One region of the Desulfovibrio desulfopostgatei genome, then DNA from elsewhere that is predicted to be linked to it. Evidence: riboswitches for the same ligand, from Rfam matches in the RefSeq annotation. Region 1 holds a riboswitch; each other region holds the start of a gene.
What was found. Region 1 has a riboswitch for cobalamin ahead of ACUZ9Q_RS06085 (anaerobic ribonucleoside triphosphate reductase). Riboswitches for the same ligand answer to the same signal wherever they lie in the genome.
Positions count from the first base shown of each region.

Region 2: it holds a riboswitch for cobalamin, as region 1 does, so the genes downstream of both, ACUZ9Q_RS11950 (FecCD family ABC transporter permease) here and ACUZ9Q_RS06085 (anaerobic ribonucleoside triphosphate reductase) in region 1, are expected to answer to the same signal.
Region 3: it holds a riboswitch for cobalamin, as region 1 does, so the genes downstream of both, ACUZ9Q_RS14755 (sirohydrochlorin cobaltochelatase) here and ACUZ9Q_RS06085 (anaerobic ribonucleoside triphosphate reductase) in region 1, are expected to answer to the same signal.

Region 1 is NZ_JBRBQS010000002.1:1,364,050-1,371,516, forward strand. It holds gene ACUZ9Q_RS06080 (M16 family metallopeptidase) at 1-1,569, shown strand, start outside; cobalamin riboswitch at 2,175-2,353, shown strand; gene ACUZ9Q_RS06085 (anaerobic ribonucleoside triphosphate reductase) at 2,475-4,730, shown strand; gene nrdD (anaerobic ribonucleoside-triphosphate reductase) at 4,783-4,953, shown strand; gene nrdG (anaerobic ribonucleoside-triphosphate reductase activating protein) at 4,946-5,461, shown strand; gene ACUZ9Q_RS06100 (bacteriohemerythrin) at 5,552-6,553, opposite strand; gene ACUZ9Q_RS06105 (HD-GYP domain-containing protein) at 6,586-7,467, opposite strand, start outside.
Region 2 is NZ_JBRBQS010000002.1:2,711,991-2,719,457, forward strand. It holds gene ACUZ9Q_RS11940 (ABC transporter substrate-binding protein) at 1-660, opposite strand, end outside; gene ACUZ9Q_RS11945 (ABC transporter ATP-binding protein) at 611-1,543, opposite strand; gene ACUZ9Q_RS11950 (FecCD family ABC transporter permease) at 1,543-2,643, opposite strand; cobalamin riboswitch at 2,863-3,041, opposite strand; gene ACUZ9Q_RS11955 (polyphenol oxidase family protein) at 3,060-3,824, opposite strand; gene ACUZ9Q_RS11960 (5-formyltetrahydrofolate cyclo-ligase) at 3,815-4,570, opposite strand; gene ACUZ9Q_RS11965 (metallophosphoesterase) at 4,610-5,296, shown strand; gene ACUZ9Q_RS11970 (Rne/Rng family ribonuclease) at 5,636-7,467, shown strand, end outside.
Region 3 is NZ_JBRBQS010000002.1:3,392,314-3,399,780, reverse strand. It holds gene ACUZ9Q_RS14775 (asparaginase) at 1-260, shown strand, start outside; gene ACUZ9Q_RS14770 (phenylacetate--CoA ligase family protein) at 362-1,642, shown strand; gene ACUZ9Q_RS14765 (hypothetical protein) at 1,645-2,052, shown strand; gene ACUZ9Q_RS14760 (hypothetical protein) at 2,270-2,845, shown strand; gene ACUZ9Q_RS14755 (sirohydrochlorin cobaltochelatase) at 3,024-3,962, opposite strand; cobalamin riboswitch at 3,995-4,219, opposite strand; gene ACUZ9Q_RS14750 (30S ribosomal protein S1) at 4,427-6,139, shown strand; gene ACUZ9Q_RS14745 (DMT family transporter) at 6,408-7,244, opposite strand.

The DNA.
Region 1 (7,467 bases):
GCCAAACTCAAGGCCGCAGACTTCAAGCCCGAAGCCCTCAAGCGCGCCCGCTACAACCTTGAAGACAGCATGGACCGCTCGGCGGAAACGCTCAACGGCCTGGCCTCCTGGCTAGGCAGCGTCCAGTTTGAGCTGGGCGGCGATGTGGCGGAACAGAACCTGCGCTTCACCCAGCGCAATGTTTCGCAGCCGCAGGTACAGCAGGCCATTGACCTCTGGCTTGACCCCGGCAGGGCGCGGGTGCGTGTGCTTGCGCCTGAGAATGCCAAACTGCCCGATCTGCAAGCCGTGCTGCAAAAGAACTGGCCCGGCAGCGCCGCTGCCAAAACCGCGCAACAAGCTTCGGCCACTGCGGGTCAGCAGGAAGTGGTCGATCTGGGGCAGGGACGTACCGTCATTCTTATCCCTGATGCCACAGTGCCCTATGTGGCGGTTGATCTCATGCTGCCCGGCGGCAACGCCCTGCTGAAGCCCGACCAGCAGGGGCTGGCAGAACTGACGGCCAGCACACTTGGCGATGGCAGCGGCAAACTGGACGCCCAGGCCATGGAACGCTACTTCGCTGACCGCGCGGCTTCACTCTCCGCCAAGGCGGGCCTGCAAACCTTTACAGTGTCCCTGACTGGCCCGGCCCGGTTTAATGCCGATTATTTCTCCATGCTGGGCGAGGTGCTGGGCAAGCCCCGTTTTGAAGCCAAGGAAATCAAGCGTGAAGCGGAAAACATGAAGGCCGCCATCCGCCAGCGGGCAGACAGGCCCACCTCCTTCCTGTTCTCGCGGGTGAATCCCTTCATCTTCCCCGGCGGGCAGCCCTACGGCTACGACAGTCTGGGTACGGAAGCGAACCTCTCCAGGTTTACGCCCAAGGATGTGCGCTCGTTCTGGGACAAGCAACTCGTGCAGCCCTGGGTGCTGGCAGTGGCAGGCGATTTTGACCGCGAGGCCGTGCTGGCCTTTGCCCGTACTCTGCCCACGCCAGACAAAAAGGATTTCTCCTTGCCCGCCCCCTCATGGGGTGATGCCCGCAACCTTGATCTGCATCTGCCGGGGCGCAATCAGGCCCACGTGCTCCAGATGTTCAAGGCTGTGCCTTACACCAGCCCGGATGCCCCGGCGCTCATGCTTTTGCAGTCTGTGCTTTCCGGGCAGAGCGGCCTGCTGTTCAGCCAGATGCGTGACGAGCAGGGCCTCGGATACACGGTCACGGCCTTTTACCGCGCCATGCCTCAGGCTGGCATGATGGCTTTTTACATTGGCACCACACCTGACAAGGTGGCGCAGGCGCGTGAAGGCTTTGCCAAGATTATTGCCGATATCAAGGCAAAACCCCTGCCTGCGGAATTGCTTGAAGCCGGGGCCAACCGCCTGCTTGGCGAATACTACCGCGACAAGCAAAGCCTTGGTTCCCGCGCGGGCGTGGCCGCCACAGACGCCGTGCTGGGCCTGCCACGTGATTTCAGCAAGTCGCTCATCGACAAAGCAGCCAAGCTGACCCCTGCGGATATTCAGGCTGTGGCGCAGAAGTATCTGGACGACAAAAACCTCTACAACATGATCCTGCTGCCATAGGCGGCGTTTCGGATTTGTTGACGGGCCGCATCGGGTATCCGATTGTACTTCCCTGCAAAACAACGGCGGAAGCGGAGTTGGGCCGATGCGGCCCCTTGTGTTTATTGGCTGTTACGGAATGCTCAATCACTGTTTGCGCGTACAAAAAAAGTTTTTATAAACGATATCTTCGGCAAGGGGCGGGCAAATAAAAATGTCAAGTCCGAGGTAAGTCCCCTTACGTGGGGGAGGCCGTCTTGAAAACCCGGCGTGGGTAGAGTAAGTTCTTGTCTGCGTTACGGGAACTGCTTTCTGAGGAAGGCTCGCCAGGTATCGGCTGCGGTCGCAGTGCCGGGGCCTGGGCGGCAGCGCCATGCGGGTATGATGCCTGAATTCATGGCGAAATGTTTCAGCAGCGCCAATCAAAGCCACACATGTTGCGGGTCGGGTTGCCTGATCTGGCATCAGTCAGGGCGAACATTTTTGTTCCCGCCCTCGCTGTTTTGCGGCCTTGATGTAGTGAAAAATTGGGCAGGCAAGAAAATTCAATAGTGAATTCGCAGTGTTGCTACGGCACTAGGAGAGCTTTTTTGCGTGTGTTTATTGACAGGGTGCAATTCTTTTGAGATTTTCTAGACATTGAAAGCGCCATGGAGCTTAATAGGGAATCCCCGTGAAAATCGGGAGCGGACCCGCCGCCGTGTGCCTGTTCAACACCGCTTTTCCTCGTGTGCCACTGGATAAAACCGGGAAGGCCGAAAAGCGGCAGGCAAGCCGGAAGACCTGCTTTCAACCGTTCTAAGAAAGTGGAGCATCTGCAACGGGCTTTTGCAGATGAACCGTCAGAAAAGGGCCATTGATGGCCTCTCCGCCCGTTTTGTCCGGGCGGCCTTTTTGTTCATAGCCCACACGTTGGAGCGAAGTTCATGCTCGCCAGCATTATAAAGCGCGACGGCACGGAAGTGCCTTTTGATTCGGTCAAGATTCTCAATGCCATCACCAAGGCCAATCAGGCCGTTGGCGGTGAAGACATGTCCCCGACTGACCTGCTGTTTGTCACCGAAAAGGTGTGCAAAAAGCTGGAGTCGCGCAGCCTCAAGCATGTGGAAGAAATTCAGGATGTTGTTGAAGAAACCCTGATTCAGTACGACTACGCCAAAAGTGCCAAGGCTTACATCCTGTACCGGGCCGAGCATACGAAAATCCGTAATGCGGAATCGTATCTCATGGATATCTATAAAAAACTTACGTATTCCCCGGCCCTGCAGGAAGACATCAAACGCGAGAATGCCAATATCGATGGCGATACGGCCATGGGCACCATGCTCAAGTATGGTTCCGAGGGGTCAAAATTCTTCATCGACAACTACATTCTGCCCAAGGACGCCTCCGCCGCGCACCTTAACGGCGATATCCACATTCACGACAAAGATTTTTACATGCTCACGGAAACGTGCTGCCAGATTGACCTTATCCCCTTGTTTAAAAATGGTTTTTCCACGGGGCACGGGCATTTGCGCGAGCCCAATTCCATTGAGAGCTACTCGGCCCTTGCCTGCATTGCCATTCAGGCCAACCAGAATGAAATGCACGGCGGCCAGAGTGTGCCGCATTTTGACTTTGCCATGGCCGAAGGCGTTATCAAGACCTACCGCAAGGAATATGAACGCGCTTTTGCCGCATTTTTGCGCATTGCCCAGAATCTGGAGGAGCAGGCAGCCATTGACGCCGCCAGAGAAACCATCGCCCTGTTGCCCGAAGGCCCGCGCCTTGGCACCTGCGATGCTTTTGGAGAGGCCCTTGTGGCGGCTGTCCCCGAGGCCCGGCGCGAACTTGTGACGCGCGCGCATGCCTATGCAGCCGGCGAAGCCCTCAAATACACCGAGCGCCGCACCTATCAGGCCATGGAAGCCCTGATCCATAATCTGAACACCATGAATTCCCGTGCAGGCGCACAGGTGCCTTTCAGCTCCATCAACTACGGCACGGATGTTTCTGCCGAGGGGCGCATGGTTGTTAAAAACCTGCTGCGCGCCACCAAGGCCGGGCTTGGCAATGGGGAGACCTCCATTTTCCCCGTGCAGATATTCAAGGTGAAGTCCGGGGTCAACTATAATCCTGAAGATCCCAACTACGACCTTTTCAAGCAGGCTATGGATGTTTCCGCCATGCGGCTCTTCCCCAATTTCAGCTTTCTTGATGCGCCGTTCAACCTCCAGTACTACCGCCCGGGCGACTATAATACGGAAGTGGCCTACATGGGCTGCCGCACACGCGTGCTTGGCAACGTGTACGACAAGGACAGGCAGGTTACGTGCGGTCGCGGCAATCTGAGCTTCACCTCCATCAATCTTCCCCGGCTCGGGCTGGATGCGCGTGGCGACATCAGCCGTTTCTACGCTCTGCTGGATGACAAGATTGATCTGGTGTTCCGCCAGTTGCTGCATCGGCTCAAGATCCAGAGCGCCAAAAAAGTGCGCAACTATCCCTTCCTCATGGGCGAGGGCATCTGGCTCGATTCCGACAAACTGGGTTGGGACGACAGTATTGAAGAAGTGCTCAAGCACGGCACCCTGACCGTGGGCTTTATCGGTCTTGCCGAAACGCTCAAGGCTCTTGTGGGCCAGCACCACGGCGAAAGCGAAGATGCCCAGAAGCTCGGCATCGAGATTGTTACGCACCTGCGCAAGCGGTGCGATGACGAAGCCGAAAAGACCGGACTCAATTTTTCACTCATCGCCACCCCGGCGGAAAGCCTGAGCGGGCGTTTTGTCAACCTCGATAAAGCCAAGTACGGCAGCATCCCCGGCATCACCGACAGGGATTACTACACCAACTCGTTCCACGTGCCGGTGTACTGCCCCATCAAGGCCTTTAAAAAGATACAGATCGAGGCCCCGTACCACGCGTTGACCAATGCGGGCCACATCACCTATGTGGAGCTGGATGGGGATACCTGCAAGAACCTTGAAGCCTTTGAGAGCATCATCCGGTTTATGCACGATAATGGCGTTGGTTACGGCTCCATCAACCATCCTCTGGATCGCGACCCTGTCTGCGGCTATGTGGGCGTGATCAACGGCGCCTGCCCCCGCTGCGGCCGCAAGGAAGGCGAAGGCGTAAGCGCCGAGCTGCTTAAAGAACTGCGTAAAAAATACCCGCACACCCCCAAGTGGGACTAGCGGTCATATACAATTTTCATCAACTTTTGCTTATAGAACAAGGAGAGCGACAATGCTAATGAAATCGCGTCTGTTCGAGGAAACCAAGCCCGCGCAGAAACTTGTGGGTCAGGATGTGGGCTTTGAACGTACCCGCCGCATCACCGGTTACCTTGTGGGAACGCTTGACCGTTTCAACAACGCCAAGCGCTCGGAAGAGCGCGATCGTGTCAAGCATGCCTGAATCCGGTAATGCCGGGGTCATGCGGCTGTCAGGCATTGTGGAGGAATCCATAGTGGACGGCCCGGGCCTGAGGTATGTCCTGTTCACGCAGGGTTGCCCGCATCACTGCAAAGGATGCCACAATCCGCAGACGCACGACTTTAAGGGCGGCTTTCCGTTTACGGCGGAGGCCGCCCTTGCCCAGATTGGGGAAAACCCTCTTCTGTCGGGAGTGACGCTGTCTGGCGGGGAGCCCTTTGAGCAGGCCCAGGCGCTCTGCGCCGTAGCCGAGGGCGTGCAGGCCATGCGCAAAAATGTGATGACCTACACGGGTTACACATTTGAAGCCCTGCTTGCCCGCAATGACTACTGGACAAACCGGCTGCTGGAACTGACGGATGTTCTTGTGGATGGCCCCTATGTGGAAAGCCTCCGCGATCTTGAGTTGCAGTTCAGGGGCAGTTCCAACCAGCGCCTTCTTGACCGCGCCAGCCGTGAGCGAATAGCGGCAGCATTGTGCAGCCGTTGAATTTTTACGAATCCTGCCAGTTTGTTCTGCCGGTAACGCTTGCTCCCCGCTTTTGGCGGGGTTTTTTATTGGGGTTTGGCCGCAGGCGGCTCACTGTTTCGGTGTGGCTTTTGTGCCGGTCACATAGGAGGCAAAACCCACATCCATCTGCTGTATATGGTCCACCAGCCAGGTTTTCAGGTATTCCAGCAGGGCAATATCAATAAAGGCCTTGTCGTCAAGCACGGCCTCACGAAGTTCTGTCACTGCTTTTCTGAAACCCTGGTGCACTTCAATGTGCCTTGCCGTGAGCGGATATGGCGTGCGGCTGAAGAAAAGTTCTTCTGTGGCAAAATGGCTGAAGGCATAGCCCGTCAGATCATCAAGAATTTCGAGCAGCAGCTTTTTATCGCAGCCTTTCTGCATTCCACGGTGCAGCTTGTTGATGTACGAAAGCAAGAGCTTGTGCTGGCCGTCAATGACCGGAATGTTCGTGTTGTAACGGCTATCCCAGGGGAAAGCCTCTGCAAGCTCAGTATCTGCTTCGTCCTTATCAGTGGCGGCTGCGTCCAAAATCTGGCTGGCGTGCAGCAATATGCTTTCGCTATGGTGCAGCGCCGCAGAAAGAGCAAGAATCTGCTCCTTACGCGGGCGGTCCTCGGGCAGCCCATTGCCCGCATCAGCAGCAGTGGCCAGGTCGTTCAACTCTGACTGGGCGTTGCGCAGGGCCGCAAGGGCCGTCTGCTGCGTCTGCATGTCCACAACGCGCCTTTCGCGCAGTTCCTGAATTTCCTGCCGGAGTTTGTCTGCTGTTTCGCGCGCTTCGGCAAGGTCGTGGCGAAGCGCGGCCTCTCTGGCATTGAGGCTGTCTTCCAGAGCGCGCACAACATCGCAGGCCGTGGGTATGGAAGGGATTTCAGCGCAGTCCGGTTGCGCAATGGCAGCTACGAACGTGCGCAGGGGCAGCAGGAGGTATCGGTAGAGCAGCACAAGGCCGCAAAGGGAAAAAAGCAGGGAGAGGACAACTGCAAGCCGGGAAAAGGGCGGGGTGAGCTGCATGGCGATAATGCCAGCCAAGGGAGCAATAATCAGAAAAATGATTGGAACGCCCATGTTTTCCCCCGTCAATGGGTATGCCTACCCAGTCAAGGTTGCCTGGCAGCTCTTGCCGCCTCATCACATAGCCTGCGCATAACCACAAAGTTTGCTGCGGCCTTGCGTTGGGCGCGTATGCGCTCTTTATTGACGCGTAGCACATTATCGGCCAGGAGCGCTACCACGCCTTTGTCCAGATAGCCGAGTTCCGCCATGGATGCGATGATTCTCATGGCTTCGGCCAGCGGCATGCCGCTACGGTAGGGGCGGTCTTCTGTGAGGGCTGTAAAAACATCCGCCACGGCGATGATACGTACAGGAAGCGTCAGGCTGCTTCCTTCAATTTTGTGGGGATAGCCCGTGCCGTCAATGCGTTCGTGGTGTCTGCCGCCCCATTCCCGCACGCAGGTAAAACCGGGTATGGAACCCAGCAAATTCATACTGATTTCAGCATGTTTTTGAATTTCCTGCACTTCGTCAGGCGTAAGCGCCGCTGGTTTTTCCAGAATTTCGAGTGGCACCGCAAGTTTGCCTATGTCATGCAGCAGACCGGCTACAAACATGGTCGTGAGATCGTCGGCGTCGGCCATGCGGGTTAGCCTGAGCAGCATGCGCGCCGTATAGGCCACGCCCAGCGAGTGGGTGGCGGTGAAGGGGCTTTTGGAGTCAATGGTTTGCGAAAAAAGCCCGCACAGTTCCACAAGCTGCACCGGGCCAAGAATTACAGAGCCAAATGCCGTAGCCAGGTATTCTTCCATGCGCTCGTGGCTGTCCAGAAACGCTGAAATTTCCGAATCATGAGCTAGGGTTGCCAGCGCTTCAAGGCAGGCTTGGGCGTATTCCCTGTCTTTTGCCTGCAGGGTGAGGCAGATGCTGTACAGGTCAGAAGCCTGCTTGCCGCGCAGGGCAACGTCAACCCGGTCAGCCAGGTG
Region 2 (7,467 bases), 1.3 Mb from region 1:
GCGCACCAGTTTTTTACCGTCGCTCACCACGTTTTCGCCCCCCGCAAGGGCCAGTATCTCGCTACTGATGCCACCGCGTCCGGCAGCCAGCAGATTGGGATAACGCACCTCGTAAAAGACGCGCGCCACGGGCTTGCCAGCATTGCGGCTGCGCAATGCCTGCACACGGCTCTTCCAGCCGTTTACGATGGTTTGGGCCTTATCCTCGCGCCCGGCAAGCCGCCCCAGAGTTTCCGTCACCTCAAACAGCCGTTCAAAGGAATTTACTTCAAAGGTCAGTACCTTGAGTCCCAAGGAACGCAAATTCTCGGTCTGGGTTTGGGCTTCGCTGCGGCCTTCAAGCTGCAAGACAACATCCGGCTGTTGCGCCAGCACAAGCTCGGCATTGGGGCGCATGTGCGTGCCAATGGCAGGCAGGGCCGCAAGCTCCGGCAGATTGCCGTCGGCAGCGGTGCGCGCCACCAGCAGGTCGCCAGCGCCCAGAGCCAGAAAAATCTCGTTAAACGCACCGTACAGGGCGATCACCCTTTTGACGGGTTGGGCAAAAGTTACTGTTGCGCCCGTGTCGTCCGTGATGACAATAGGGACGGAATCACTGGACTTGCTGTTTTCAGAGTTGGCCGCCTGCGCTCCTGCCGGGAACATAACCAGACGGAGCATCAGGCTCAGCAGCATCAGCAGGGGCAGCCGGGCTAGCAGTTTTTTTCCCGCTCCACGGGCCTTTTGCGCTGGCAAGCAGGGCCTGAGGCAGTCCCCACCGGGGGTGGGGCAACACGCAGATGGGTATGTTGTAGAGCGCACCAAGATTCTCCTCGGTAAAAACATTTGCTACCGGCCCGTCAAAAACCAGATTTCCATCCCGCAGTCCCATGAGGCGCGTGGCATACAGAGCCGCCAGATTGCAGTCGTGCACGGCCATGAGCACGCAGGCTCCTGCGGCGCGGCGGCGCTCAAGCAAGTCGAACAGATCGACCATGCGTGCCCAGTCCAGCCCTGCGGCCAGCTCGTCCAGCAGCAGGAGCGGACTTTCCTGCGCAAGGGCGCGGGCCAGCAAAACCCGTTGCAACTCGCCGCCCGAAAGTTCTGTGAGCCTGCGGTGCGCCAGCGGCGCGGCCCCGGTTTCTTCAAGCGCCCGGTCTGCTGCGGCATAATCTTCCCGCCCATAAGCTCCAAGCCACGAAAGGTGGGCAAAACGCCCGAGCAGCACCATCTGCCGCGCGGTAAGGCCCTGCGGCAACTGCCCTCGCTGCGGCACCACGGCCACCATGCGGGCGCGCTCGCGCGGCTTCAATGTTGCCAGCGGACGGCCCTGAATCTCAATGGCGCCAGCCTGCGGCGTCAGCACCCCCGAAAGGGTGCGCAGCAGCGTTGTTTTACCGCTGCCATTGGGGCCAAGCAGGGCGGCGCACTCCCCGGCGTGCAGGGTAAAGCCCGCGTCCCGCAGCACGCTCTGCCCGCCGTATCCGGCGCGCACCCCGGCAACACGCAGCACAGGCGGTGCAGTGCGCCCCTCATGACGAATATCTTGGTCAGGCCGCAGCATCAGCGCCTCCGCACCAGCAGGGCGAAAAATGGCCCGCCCAGCAAGGCCGTGACCACGCCCACGGGCAATTCCTGCCCGCCGGAAAGCACGCAACGGGCCAGCACATCCGCCCAGACCAGCAGCACCCCGCCGCCGAAAAAGGCCGCAGTCAGCAAGGGGCCGTGCCCCCAACCCAGCAGCAGACGCAGCACGTGCGGCACCACCAGCCCCACAAAGCCGATCACCCCGGCCACGGCCACGCAGCCCGCGGTCATGCAGCTTGCCCCGGCCAGCAGCCACAGGCGGGCGCGGCCCACATCAAGGCCTGTCTGGGCGGCCTGCTCATCCCCAAGGGAAAGCACGTCCAGAGCGCGCCAGCCAAAGGCCGTTGCCAGCAAGCCCGGTACAAGGGTCGTCAACAAGAGGGGCAGGCTGCTCCAGCCCCGGCCTTGAAAAGACCCCATGATCCAGAACACGATGCTGGTTACGGATTCCTCGTTGAGGGCCTTCACAAGGGCCACCAGCGCCCCCAAAAATGCAGCTACGGCAATGCCCGCAAGAATAATGCTCTCCCGGCTGAACGCACCATCTCCGCGCCCCAGCCACAGTGCGCCGCCAAGGGCCGCCAGCGCGCCGATCAGGGCCGCAGGGGCCACCAGCCCGGCATGACTGAACCCGGCCAGCCCCGGCACGCCGCCCAACCACGGAATACTCCCCAGTATGGCCACCAGCGGCCCGCCAAGGGCTATAGCCATACTGGCCCCGCAGGCAGCCCCGGCGGAAATGCCCAGAGTAAAAGGATCAGCCAGCGGATTGCGCAACACGCCCTGCAATGCTGCCCCGGCCATAGCCAGAGCGCCGCCGCACAGGGCGGCCAGGCACACACGGGCAAGGCGGATGCTTACCACAACCCCGGTCAGGGCCGGATCATCGGGTGCGGACGCAAAGCCTGCCAATGCCGCCAAAGCGCGAAATACGCTCTGTGCGCTCAAGGGCACAGGCCCCGGCAAACAGGCCAGCGGCAGCGAAACAAGCCACACGACCACAAGACCGGTAAAAACCGGCCACAGCCTGCGGGATTGCGGGAAGGAGGAGTGAGAAGATGCGGTCGTTCTGGTCATGCCAGCCCTCTGGCCGTAGCCTGCGGGGGCACACGCGGGCCAAAGCGTTGGCTGACCTCAGGGGTCAGACCCTTGCCCAGTGGCGGCCTGCGCCGCGCGAGCATAAAAAAAGCCTCTTCCACTCGTGGTGGAAGAGGCCCGTATTTCCTCTGTCCTGCCGGCAAAAACCCGTTGCCGTGGGGCGGCCAATGCCGCACCGTGGTGCCGTCATTCCATGACTGCGCACCTTGGGGCATGGCAGGTCTTCCGGCTTGGTTCCCCTGCTCCGGCCTTCCCGTTTCCAGTGGCGCAATATGGAGCAAGGTTAAGAACCTTACGGCGGCGGGTCCGCTCCCGTTTTTCACGGGATTCCCTTTTCAAGCCGGTCTACCCGGCTACCAATGCCGCCAACACTCTAGGCGCGGCCCTGCGGCCTGTCAATGGCTCAAGGCTGCTATCCACACAAGGCTGGCCTGACGGCCCGAGCGTCTGGCGCAGCGGTAGGAAAAAAACTGCTCGTTGTTGCTGGCGGTGCAGATGTCCAGCCCGTAGATATTGCGCGGCAAAAGCCCCGCGCGCTCAAGCTGGTGCCGCGTAAGGCCCCACAAATCCATGGTTTTACTGCTGGCGTCAAACCAGGGCAGGTAGGGATCGCCCCACTCCTTGTCAAAATTGACAAATTCCGCCTTGCCCGGCCCGAGGCTGGGGCCGCGCACTGCCAGCAGATCGCGCGGTTCAAGACCATAACGCTCGCAGAAGCGGGCTACGCCCGTGATGGGGAAATCGCAGCGGTTGCCGCGCCAGCCCGCGTGCATGGCGGCGATATACGCGCCGCTTTTGTGGGCAATGAGGATGGGCTGACAATCTGCCGTCTTAATGAGCAGGCCAAGGCCGGGACGCGCTGTGGCCATGCCGTCGCCCTCCGCCGTGACGGGCGTTTCGCAGGCCACGGCTTCCGGCTCAAAAACAAAACCATCGCCGTGCACCTGCATCAGTTCGGCCCAGGCGGTCATGCCTTGCGGGCGCAGGCCTTCCAGCAGGCTGCGGCGGTTGGCAATGACGTGTTCGGGGTTATCCTGCACGGTAAAAGCAATGTTGCCGCCGCCAAACTCGCCAAGGCTCACGCCTCCGGCGCGGGTCTGAAAGGCGCAACGCACCTGCGGAACACCGGGGAAAACAAAGGGAATATAGCTTACAGACACAGCATACGCTCTTCAGTACATATGTAGTTGACCCGCTGGTCCCAGGGGGCCAGGGGCAGGGATTCCACAAGCTGAAATTCAAAACACAGGCCCACGCGGGGGCAGGTGAATCCTTTTTCCAGAAAGCGGTCGTAATAGCCGCCGCCATAGCCCAGCCGCCCGCCAGCGAGATCAAAGGCCACGCCGGGCAGGAGCGCAAGATCGGGGGCAAGTGGGTGCGCTTCCCCCGCGCCGCTGCCGCCCGCTGCTTCCGGCCCGAAACCGGGCAGGGAATCGTGCGGTTCAAGCAGGCCGAGAGGGCCGGGCCGCAACTGATCCGGGCCGCTGCAGGCCACAAAATCCATAAATCCCGGTTCGCTGCGCCGCACACGCGGCAGCCACACAAGCACACCGGCCTGCCACGCTGCGCGCAGCAGGGCCTGCGTGCCAAGCTCGCCCCTGACGCCCACATAGAGGGCCACGGAGTGGGCATTCTTCCACAGGGCGGATTCCATCAGCCTGCTCTGCGCCGCCTCGCTGCGGATTTCGGCCAACTGGGGCGACTGCTCCGCCCGCAGACGGCGCATAACTTTACGCACATCGTTTCTGGCCTGAGCCGTAGCATCGGACAACTCGCCAGAAAGATTGCCCGCCAAACTCGTTGGCGGAGCATCCGGCTGATTCACTGACTGGCTGGGCGGCACAGGCGCGGGGGGCGTGGCATTGGAGGGCAAGCGGCTCTTTCCTTGTGGTGCAATGTGTGGCATTCTCAACACCTGTGCCACTGTAACAAAGGAAGCAATACCATGCCAAGCGCCGACTCTCAGGATTTTCTCTGGATCGCCGTGGGCGACATCCACGACGAGCCTGAACGTTTTGCCCAGATACCGGAACTCTCGCAGGCTGACGGCATTATCGTTACCGGCGACCTGACCATCACCGGCGGCGTCAAGCAGGCAGAGCTGGTCATGAACGCCCTGTGCGTCCACGACATCCCCGTGCTGGCCCAGATCGGCAACATGGACAGGCCTGAAGTTGACCAGTGGCTGAGCGAAAAAGGCTGGAACCTCCACGCCGTCACCCGTGAGCTTACGCCCGAAATCGCCATCTTTGGCGTTGGGGCCTCCACATTTACGCCCTTTGGCACGCCGAGCGAATTTCCGGAATCCGCATTCTCCGCGTGGCTTGAAACCTGCTGGCAAAAAGCCCGCCACTATCCGCACAGCGTGCTTGTTTCGCACAATCCGCCCAAGGATACCGCTTGCGACATGATCCCCGGCGGCATTCATGTAGGCTCCACTGCCGTGCGCGAATTTCTGGAAGAAGCCCAGCCGGACATCTGCCTGTGCGGGCATATCCACGAATCACGCGCCATGGACCGCGTGGGGCGCACCCTTGTGGTCAACCCCGGCATGCTGGCGCAGGGCGGCTACGTGCTGCTGCGCTCCAATTCGGGCCAGCTCTCCGCCGAACTCAAGATGCTTGAAGACTGATTTTCGCCTGCCGCATCTGCCGGAACGCATTGCAAGGATGCACTTCGGCGGATGCGGCCCTTGCCCCAGCTCCGCGCCGCCTCAACAATTTTTCTTCTGCCGCCGCAGCATCTTATAATGACATGATGCAGCCTTGCCTCCCGCATTTTCCCGCCCCGCCCCTGCCCGCTTGCATATTTTCAAAAAAAACGTACTCTCCAAAAAGCGGATTAGCATGCTGCCGCCTTCGCGCGCCTTGTTGGCGCTGCGGCGGAGCAAATACGGCACATTCCCGTAAGTGCATGGCATGCTGGCTGAAATTTTCGCGGTGGCTCAGCGCCCCGCAGCAAAAGGATTTTCATGACCATAGACCAAGACACCCCCGTGGCCGCTTCACAGCCAGCCACGGATGCATCGTCGCAGGAAGTTTCCAAACCCAAACGTTCAACCACAACACGCAGCAAAGCCAAACCAGCCGCCAAGCCAGCCTCTGGCAAAACAGCTTCCGGCAAGGCTGCGTCCAAATCCTCCGAGTCAACGCCCGCCAAGGATTCTTCTGATTCTAAAGGCGCTTCCGATTCCAAGGCCGCCCAGGCCGAATCAGCTTCATCCAAGACCACGGCAGCAAAAGCCGCCGCCACTGCCAAGGCCGCAGGCCGCAGCGCGGGCAAAACAGCAAAGACGACTACCACCAGGGCCAAAAAATCGGCCGACGCCTCCAAAGAAATTTCTGGCAGCACGGCAGATGCCGTAGCGCCCAAGTCAACTGCGGCCCCTGCTGCTGAGTCCCCCAAGGCTGCTGGCAAAACGGCGAGCAAATCTTCTGCCAAAACCCCTGCCAAGGCTGCGGGCAAGACTGCTGGCAAAGCCGCAACGCCCCGCAAGGGCAAGGCCGCAGAAGCCAACGCGCCGGAATTCACTGCCACGGCCAAAGCTTCCGAAGCGTCTGAGGGTTCCAGGCAGGAAGCCACACAGCAAAAATCTGCCGCTCCCCAAAAGCCTGCCTCAAAGGCTCCCAAAGGTCGGCCCGCAAAAGCAGCGGCAAAAAGCACGGCTCAGGCAACTGCGCAGACCATTGACGCAACGCCTGCAGACACAGCCCCCAAGGCCGCGAGCCCCGCAGCAGACAAACCCGCGGTTTCTGCGGCTCTCACGAGCCCGGCCCCTGTGGCACAAGCCCCTGTAAAAGCGGCTGAGCCGAGCGCAAATCTGGCGTCAGAACAAATTTCAGACAAGCCCGCAGACGCAACGCCGCGCCAGAACGCCCCCGCATCGGAACGTGGGCAAAGCCCCAGACAGGCTGCTGACCAAAACGCGAGCCAAAACACAAGCCGGGCCGCAAGCCAGCCCACGGACAAGGCCGCCGATACACCTGCCGTCCAGGCGGAACAGGGTGCAGAACAGGCCGCTGAAAGCGGTTCTGCCCAGGCATCTGGCGAGGCCGCTGCCGGGGATGGCCCGCGCCGCAAGAACAGGCGTGGACGTCGTGGCGGGCGTGGCCGCAACCGCAAAAAAGAGCTGAACGGGCAGGATGGCGCGCAAACCGCCGAGGATCAGGCCAGCATGGCCCCCCTCGACGATGATGACGACGCACTTGATCCGGCCGATGATGCGCCAGAACAGGCCAGCCGTGCGCAGAATACGCGCCCCCAGAACGCCCCCAGGCAAAGCAAGCCCGCCAAACAGGCCAAGCCCCAGCAGCAGCAGCAACAGAGCAAGCCTGAAACCGGCAAGCCTGCTGAAAGCAACAAATCCGCTGAGGGCAACAAGCCCGCCAATGCTGGCAAGGCTCCTGCCGAAGCCCCCAAGGGCAAGCGGCGCATGTTCATCAGCGTGCTGCCCGGCGAACAGGTAGAAGTCGCCCTGGCTGAAGACGGCCAGTTGCTGGAATACTATCTGGACATGCTGCACCAGCGCAAAATCAAGGGCAATATTTACAAGGGTGTCATCCACAATATCGACACCAACCTTCAGGCCGCCTTTGTCAGCTACGGCGCGGGCAAGAACGGATTCCTCCAGATTGACGAAGTGCATCCCGAATACTGGCTGGCCCACCACGAACCCTCCAAGGGCAAAAAGTTTCCGCCCATTCAGAAGGTGCTGAAGGCTGGTCAGGAAGTGCTGGTGCAGGTGGTCAAAGAACCCACCGGCAGCAAGGGCGCGTTTTTGACCACATGGCTTTCCCTTGCCGG
Region 3 (7,467 bases), 2.0 Mb from region 1:
ACGGCTCCATGCCCGATGCCGTGCGCCACGAGCTGCGGCAGGCCATTGCCGGGGGCATCCCTGTTATCCGGTGCAGCCGCACCGGTTCCGGCCCGGTGACGCCCCTTGATGAATACGAGGGCTTTGTGCCCGGCGGCATGCTTTCACCCGCCAAGGCCCGCGTGCTGCTCATGCTGGCGCTGGAGCAGCAGAAGAATGCCGAACCGGCGCAGCGCATGCTTTCGGTGCGCGAAGTGTTCGCCCTTGGGGCCAAACTGTAGGCAACAGCACCCTTTGGGCTTGCCTGCGGCGCAAAAAAACCGCAGGGTGTGGTTTATTTTCTTTTTCAAGCCCATGACCCCAATGGAATCAGGAGAGCTTCATGTCGTATCGCTTTATTCCCCAGCTCACCGATGAGGATATCCGCCAGAAACAGCTTGAAGGTCTGCGCTACACCGTGCGTCAGGCCTGGAATTCGCCCCAGTACAGGGCAAAGCTGGAAGCCTGCGGCCTGAAGCCGGACGACATCACAAGCCTGGACGACCTGCGCCGTCTGCCCACCTGCGACGTGGAAGACCTGCGCGAGGGCTACCCCCTGCCGCTCCTGTGCGTACCGCCACATGACGTGGTGCGCATCCATGCCTCCAGCGGCACCACTGGCAAACGCAAGATTCTGGCCTACACCCAGCGCGATATTGATACGTTCAGCCTCCAGATTGCCCGCTGCTTTGAACTGGCGGGCTTTACCCCCGAAGACCGCATGCAGCTTGCCGTGGGCTACGGCCTGTGGACGGCTGGCGCGGGCTTTCAGGCGGGCAGCGAACGGCTTGGCATGCTCACCGTGCCGGTGGGGCCGGGCAATCTTGAAATGCACTTGCAGCTATTGCAGGATCTGGGGGCCACAGGCTTTACGGCCACCGCATCCATGGCCCTGCTGCTGGCGGAAGAAGTGGAACGCGCCGATCTGCGCGGCAAAATCAAGCTCAAACGCATGGTCTGCGGCTCAGAAACCCGCAGCGAAAAGATGCGCCTCGCCATTGAAAGCAAGCTCGGCCTTGAGGGCTGTTACGACATCGGCGGCATGACCGAAATGTACGGCCCCGGCACCGCCATCGACTGCGATGCCCACGAAGGCCTGCACTACTGGGCCGACCTCTTCATCATTGAAGTGCTCGACCCTGTCACCATGCAGCCTGTTGCCGAGGGTGAAGTGGGCGAAATGGTCGTGACCAGCCTGTGCAAGGAGGCCGTGCCCCTGCTGCGCTACCGCACCCACGACCTTTCGCGCCTGCTGCCGGGCCAATGCTCGTGCGGCCTTGCCATGCCGCGCCATGATCGCATCCTTGGGCGCTCGGACGACATGATCATTTACCGTGGCGTGAACATCTACCCCGGTCAGCTCATGGAAGTCATCGGCCAGTTTGCGGAGCTTGGCGGTGAATATCAGGTGGAACTCACCCGCGACGATCGCTCCCTCGACCATCTGGCCCTCACCGTGGAACGCGGGCAGGGGCAGACCGCAGGCAACGATGCCGCCCTGTCCCATGAGCTTGAAACCCGCCTGCACAAGGCCATCATGGCCCGTGTTTCCGTGAGCGTGGCGGACTACGCCAGCCTGCCGCGTACCTTCAGCAAATCCAAGCGCGTGGTGGACAAGCGCTAGGCGTGGCAAAAAATATTGATTGCACTGGCGCGGGGTTTTTGCCCTGCGCCTTTATCATGGGCTTTGCCGCCGCATGCCTGCTGGCCCTGTGCCTGTTGCCCCCTGCTGCCTCCGCGAGAGAAATCGCAGAAGTAGACAGCCCAGAATGGTGCGCCCGGCACAGTTCGCCAGCTAAAAATCAGACTCAGGCGCAGGCCGAGTGCCTAGGGCTAGAAGCTGCATGCCGCTCCGCCCTGCCGGATCTGGCCCCAGCCGCCAGTTGTCCCGACAGACAGCTTGACCGCTGCGTGGCGCAGCAGCGCGATGGTGGATCATGGTGCGCCATCCTGTGCTGCTTTGACCCGGATGACGCATCCTGCCGGGCGGCTGCGGCCAGCATACCCGCCTTTCTCGCCACGCCCAAACGCTAGGCCAGAAAATCAGATCAAAGTCGCCGCCCAGAGTGGTTGAAACAGAGCGCCAGCCCTTCGCCCGACGGCGGACGCTTGCATTGCCGCATGTGCGCTCCAGCCCCGACAAATTATCACAACTCCCTTTGCCGCATAGACCTTTGCCCCTTTTTGGCATAGGATTTTATGCGAGCGCGCCCATGTTCTACGCGCCAGAACCGCCGACACTGGAGCGCGTATGCCCCTTGCCGCCTTACCCGCATCCATTTTCTCGCTTGCAGGCTACCTCTTGCTTGCAGGGGGATCGTTTGCGCTGGTGAGGCCCGGTCTGGGCCTGCTCATTGTGCCAGTGCCGCTTCTGGCAATTCCCCTGCATTTTCTTGCGCGGCGCATCGGCGATTTTGCTGGCGTGGCGCATTCCCGCTGGCAAATGCGCACCTTCGGTCTTTTTCTGCTGCTGTTTCTTGGTCTTGTGGCCATTTTTTTCATTCTTGGCGCAATTTGCACTGACGGCCCGGCTCTGGACCGACTGGAACTCATAGGCAATGCCTATAATGCTGGCAAAGTGGATCTGTACGCTTCGCTGGTGGGGCTGTGGGAAATCAAGGAGTTGCAGGTTTTTACCCTAAGCGCCTCAGTGTGGGCGGGCCTGGCACTACTGTGGCCGCTCAAACGGGCATTTCAGGGCATGCTGGCGCTGGCTGCGGGCATTGCGCCCAAGGCCTTGCCCCTCTGGGGCTGCTGGCTGGCCTTTGCGGCCGCCATTGCGGCGCAGGGCGGCATGTTGGCCTGGCTGGTGGCCCGGCAGGCTTGAGACACAAACAGACTCACGCGCACTGAACCCCACGAAAATTCCCAAAAATCCTGCGCCGGAAGCAGCACCTCCCGCACTCCCAATTTTCCCGCACAAAAATGCGGAAGCCGCACAAACCAGGCGCGCTGTCCCGGCTTATGCGGCTCCCGCAACAAATATGCGGCGCAGGCAAGCCCTGCTACTGCTTCCTGGGTTCCTTGGTCAGGTCATCGGCAGCTTCGCGGGCATGGCGCACCAGTATGGCGCGCGCACCGGCAATCTGGCCCAAACCCTTGAGGTTGGTCTCCACCTTGAAGCCTGCGGCCTTGAGCTTTGAGGCCCAGGAGTCGTCTTCATCCCCAGCCAGATCGTTGTGCGCATGATCGCCAGCCACCAGCATGAGCGGTTCGATAACCACTTTCTTGACCTTGGCGGCCTTGAGCTCCACCAGCAGGTCGTCCACGCTGCGCGCGCCCTCAACGGTTGCCATAAACACGCGCTTATCCGCATCGTGGAACACGGCGCGCGTGCCTTCAAAGGTCAGATCTGCCCGGCCGTGGCTCTGGCCGTGGCCCATGAGCACCAGGGCTGCATCCTTGCCGCGCAGGGATTTCACGTCTTCCCTGATGGCCTGAATGAGTTCCTGCGCGTCTTTTTTCGATTCCAGCATGGGGCGGCCAAGAAACACGGAGTCAAAGCGGCCCGGATTTTTTTGCAGATCGATAAGCACGGCCCGTTCAAGCGCGCTGAACTCCTCGCCCGCCATGACGTGCAGCGACTGTACGCGCACGACCTTCACGCCGTCCTTGGCAAGCTGGGCGAGGCCATCGCTGATGCCGCCCACTGGATGCCCCTCGGCGGCTATTTTTTTGCGGATAATCTGCGAGGTATAGGCCCACACCACCGGCTGACCGGGAAAAGCGGCCTTGAACTCCGCATCCACGGCCTTCATGGAAGCCAGGGCTTCGGGAACACTGGTGCCAAAGGCCACCAGCAGCACGCCCGCCTTGGGGCTCTCTGCGCCGGATTCAGCGGCAGGGGCAAGCGCAGGCGCGCCCATGACGGCGCACAGCAAAAGAATGGGCAAAAGGGTGCGGGTGAAAAAATGCAGAATGAAATGCGGCGTAGTACGCAGCATGGCAACCTCCTCAATGGCGCGTTGACGGGTTGAAGTTGGATAAAATGCCGGAGGATATTCGGACTTGAGGGCATGGGGGCCTTGCGCCCCTTGCCTAGACTTCGCCTTCGCCGCTCGCGCGACTGGCTGTAGCGCCCCGCCATGTGGCGGAACGATGAAGCTTCGTTCCCTCTTACCGCAGCGCGACTGTTTCCGATTTTAACGGAATTCCCCGCCGACCTTTTCAAAACAATTCATGCGGCAATAAAAGTCAAGTAGGCATACCCTGCAAGCCCCGCCAGGCAGGCCCTTGCAGGGTATGCCCCGCGCGGGTTGCCGCGCCTGCGCCGTCCGGAGCGGCGTGGAATCCCGATTTTTCGGCGGCTAAAGCCGATTTGGCGCGTATTTTTTCTTGTTCTTTTACTGAAATCCTGATAATAAGGCACCTCCCTGTTATGGGGAAATTATGTTTGGAGGCTGGACATATGGCAGGTTTGGAAACCGGGCACGACAACGAAATCAATTTCGAAAGCGCCCTTGAAAACTACCTCAATCCCGATTTCGGCGATCTTGAGGAAGGCTCTATCACGAAGGGCGAAATCGTCCGCGTGGATGATGACAATGTGCTTGTTGACGTGAATTTCAAGTCCGAAGGGCAGATTCCCGCGGCAGAATTCCGCGACCCCGCCGGCAACATTTCCGTCAAAGTGGGCGATCGTGTTGACGTTTACGTTGTTCGCAAGAACGAAAACGACGGCACCATCACTCTTTCTTTCGAGAAAGCCAAGCGCATGCAGGTGTTCGACCAGCTCGAAGACGTGCAGGAAAACAACCGGGTCATCAAGGGCCACATTGTCCGCCGCATCAAGGGTGGCTACACCGTGGACATCGGCGGTGTGGAAGCGTTTTTGCCCGGTTCACATGTGGATCTGCGCCCCGTGCCGGATATGGATGCCCTGGTCAACCAGGAATTCGAATTCCGCGTGCTCAAGATCAACCGCCGCCGCAGCAACGTTATCGTTTCTCGCCGCGTGCTGCTTGAAGAGGAGCGCGATTCCAAACGCCAGGATCTGCTGCGCACCCTTGAAGAAAACCAGATCGTTACCGGTAAGGCCAAGAACATCACCGAATACGGCGTGTTTGTTGACCTCGGCGGCCTCGACGGCCTGCTGCACATCACCGACATGAGCTGGAAGCGCATTCGCCATCCCAAGGAAATGATCACCATCGGTCAGGAACTGACCCTGAAGGTGCTTTCCTTCGATCGCGACAACAACAAAGTTTCCCTCGGCCTCAAGCAGCTCGTGCCCGACCCGTGGCAGGACATCTCCGCTCGCTTCCCCGAAGGGGCCAAGTGCAGCGGCAAGGTCACCAACCTGGTTGATTACGGCGCATTTGTGGAACTGGAACCCGGCGTTGAAGGCCTGGTGCACATTTCCGAAATGTCCTGGACCCGCAAGCTGCGTCATCCTTCCCAGATGGTTCACACCGGCGACGAAGTCGAAGTGGTCATCCTGGGCGTGGACGGCGACAAAAAGCGCATCAGCCTCGGCATGAAGCAGGTTCGCCCCAATCCCTGGGAACTGGTTGCTGAAAAGTACCCCGAAGGCACCGTCCTTGAAGGCGTCATCAAGAACATTACCGAATTCGGCATGTTCATTGGCATCGAGGACGGCATCGACGGTCTTATCCACGTTTCCGACATTTCCTGGACCAAGAAAGTGCGTCATCCCAACGAACTGTACAAGGTGGGCGACACCGTGCAGGCCAAGGTGCTGACCGTGGATCAGGAAAACGAAAAGTTCACCCTCGGCGTGAAGCAGCTGGTGGACGATCCGTGGGGCCATGTGCCCAACACCTACCCCGTGGGCTGCACCATCAAGGGTATCGTGACCAACATCACCGACTTCGGCCTCTTTGTTGAAGTGGAAGAAGGCATTGAAGGTCTGGTGCACGTGTCCGAACTTTCCAGCAAGAAAGTGAAGACCCCCGCCGAGATCTACAAGGAAGGCCAGGAAATCCAGGCCAAGGTCATCCATGTCAGCGCTGAAGAGCGCCGTCTGGGCCTGTCCATCAAGCAGATCAAGGACGAAGAAGAACGCCGCAAGCCCAAGGAATTCCATTCCGGCCCGCAAGAAGCCGGTCAGAGCCTGGGCGACCTGCTCAAGCAGAAGTTTGAAGAAAGCGAAAACAGCTAGTCTGTTTCTGCTTCAAAATACAAAAGGGCGTTCCCGCAAGGGAGCGCCCTTTCTTGTTGTCTGCCAGTTGCCTGCCAGCAACAAACAGCGAGGGGAGATTGAGTCAGGGACGTACCCGTGATGTCTACGCGGGGGCTGGTGCCTTGCCCCAGTGGCAGAACTACCGCCGCACTGGGAGGCATGCGCCCAGACATCAACAATGGCAGACATTCGCACAATAGCCCGCCGCCATAATCACCGGCTAGTCCGCCTGCCTGCAGCCTCCTGATCAGGCCAGCTTGAGCAGTGCGGCACCACCGACAACCAGCAGCACAGAAAATCCGCGCAAGGGCGTAAAACGCTCGTGCAGCAGCCACATTGCCAGCAGCATGCCAAAGATCACCGAGGTTTCGCGCAGGGCCGCCACCACGGCAATGGGCGCAAGGGTCATGGCCCACAGGGCAATGCCGTATGACCCCATGCTCGCCAAGCCGCCAAACGTACCCACGGCAAGCCGCTTACGGGCATAGCTTACGTAGCTCCAGCCATGCCGCCACAGAATGTAAACATGCACGGGGAGCGCGTTGATCAAAAAAATCCAGGTGGTGTAGGTGGCAGCGTTGCCGCTTTCGCGCGCACCAAGGCCGTCCGCCAGCGTGTACCCCATAATGACACATGATGTGCGCAACGAGATAAAAACTTCGCTCCACCCATAGCCACGGCGCATATTATCCGTGGCAAGGCACAGAATACCGGCGCAAAGCGTCAGCACACCGCACCATGCGCCCGCAGACATATTTACGCCAAAGGCCAGCAGGGCCAGCGAGGTGAGCAAGGGCGCGCAGCCGCGCATTACAGTATAGGCAAAAGACATGTCTACCCGCTCATATGCGGCAGAAATGCAGATGTAATACCCAAGATGGCACAGACACGACATGCCAAGATAAGGCCACGCGGCTTGCGGCAGAGGCGGCAAAAAAGGCAGCAGGCACAACGCGCCTGCGCAAGCGCCAAGAGCGTTCAAACCCGTTTCAAACAGCTTGTTTGAGCCGCTTTTGACAATAATATTCCAAAGCGCGTGTAAAAATGCGGCAAAGAGGATGGCGAGCAATATTGATGGCGACATGGGCATTGCTACCTCTTTGCCGGGAGAATGCCAAGGCAACGTGCTCCCCCAAGCAAAATGGGCAATACACCAGTTGGAGCCACATACATTGCGGTAATGCCGCCCACAATTGCCAGCGGACTCTGCACGCGCAGGGCTTGTTGCCTGTTATCTTGGGAAAAACTGAGGCTGGCAATGGTTCCCGCGGCTCTGGCCCGCTGTTTCGCTGACTGCGCTGTACAGG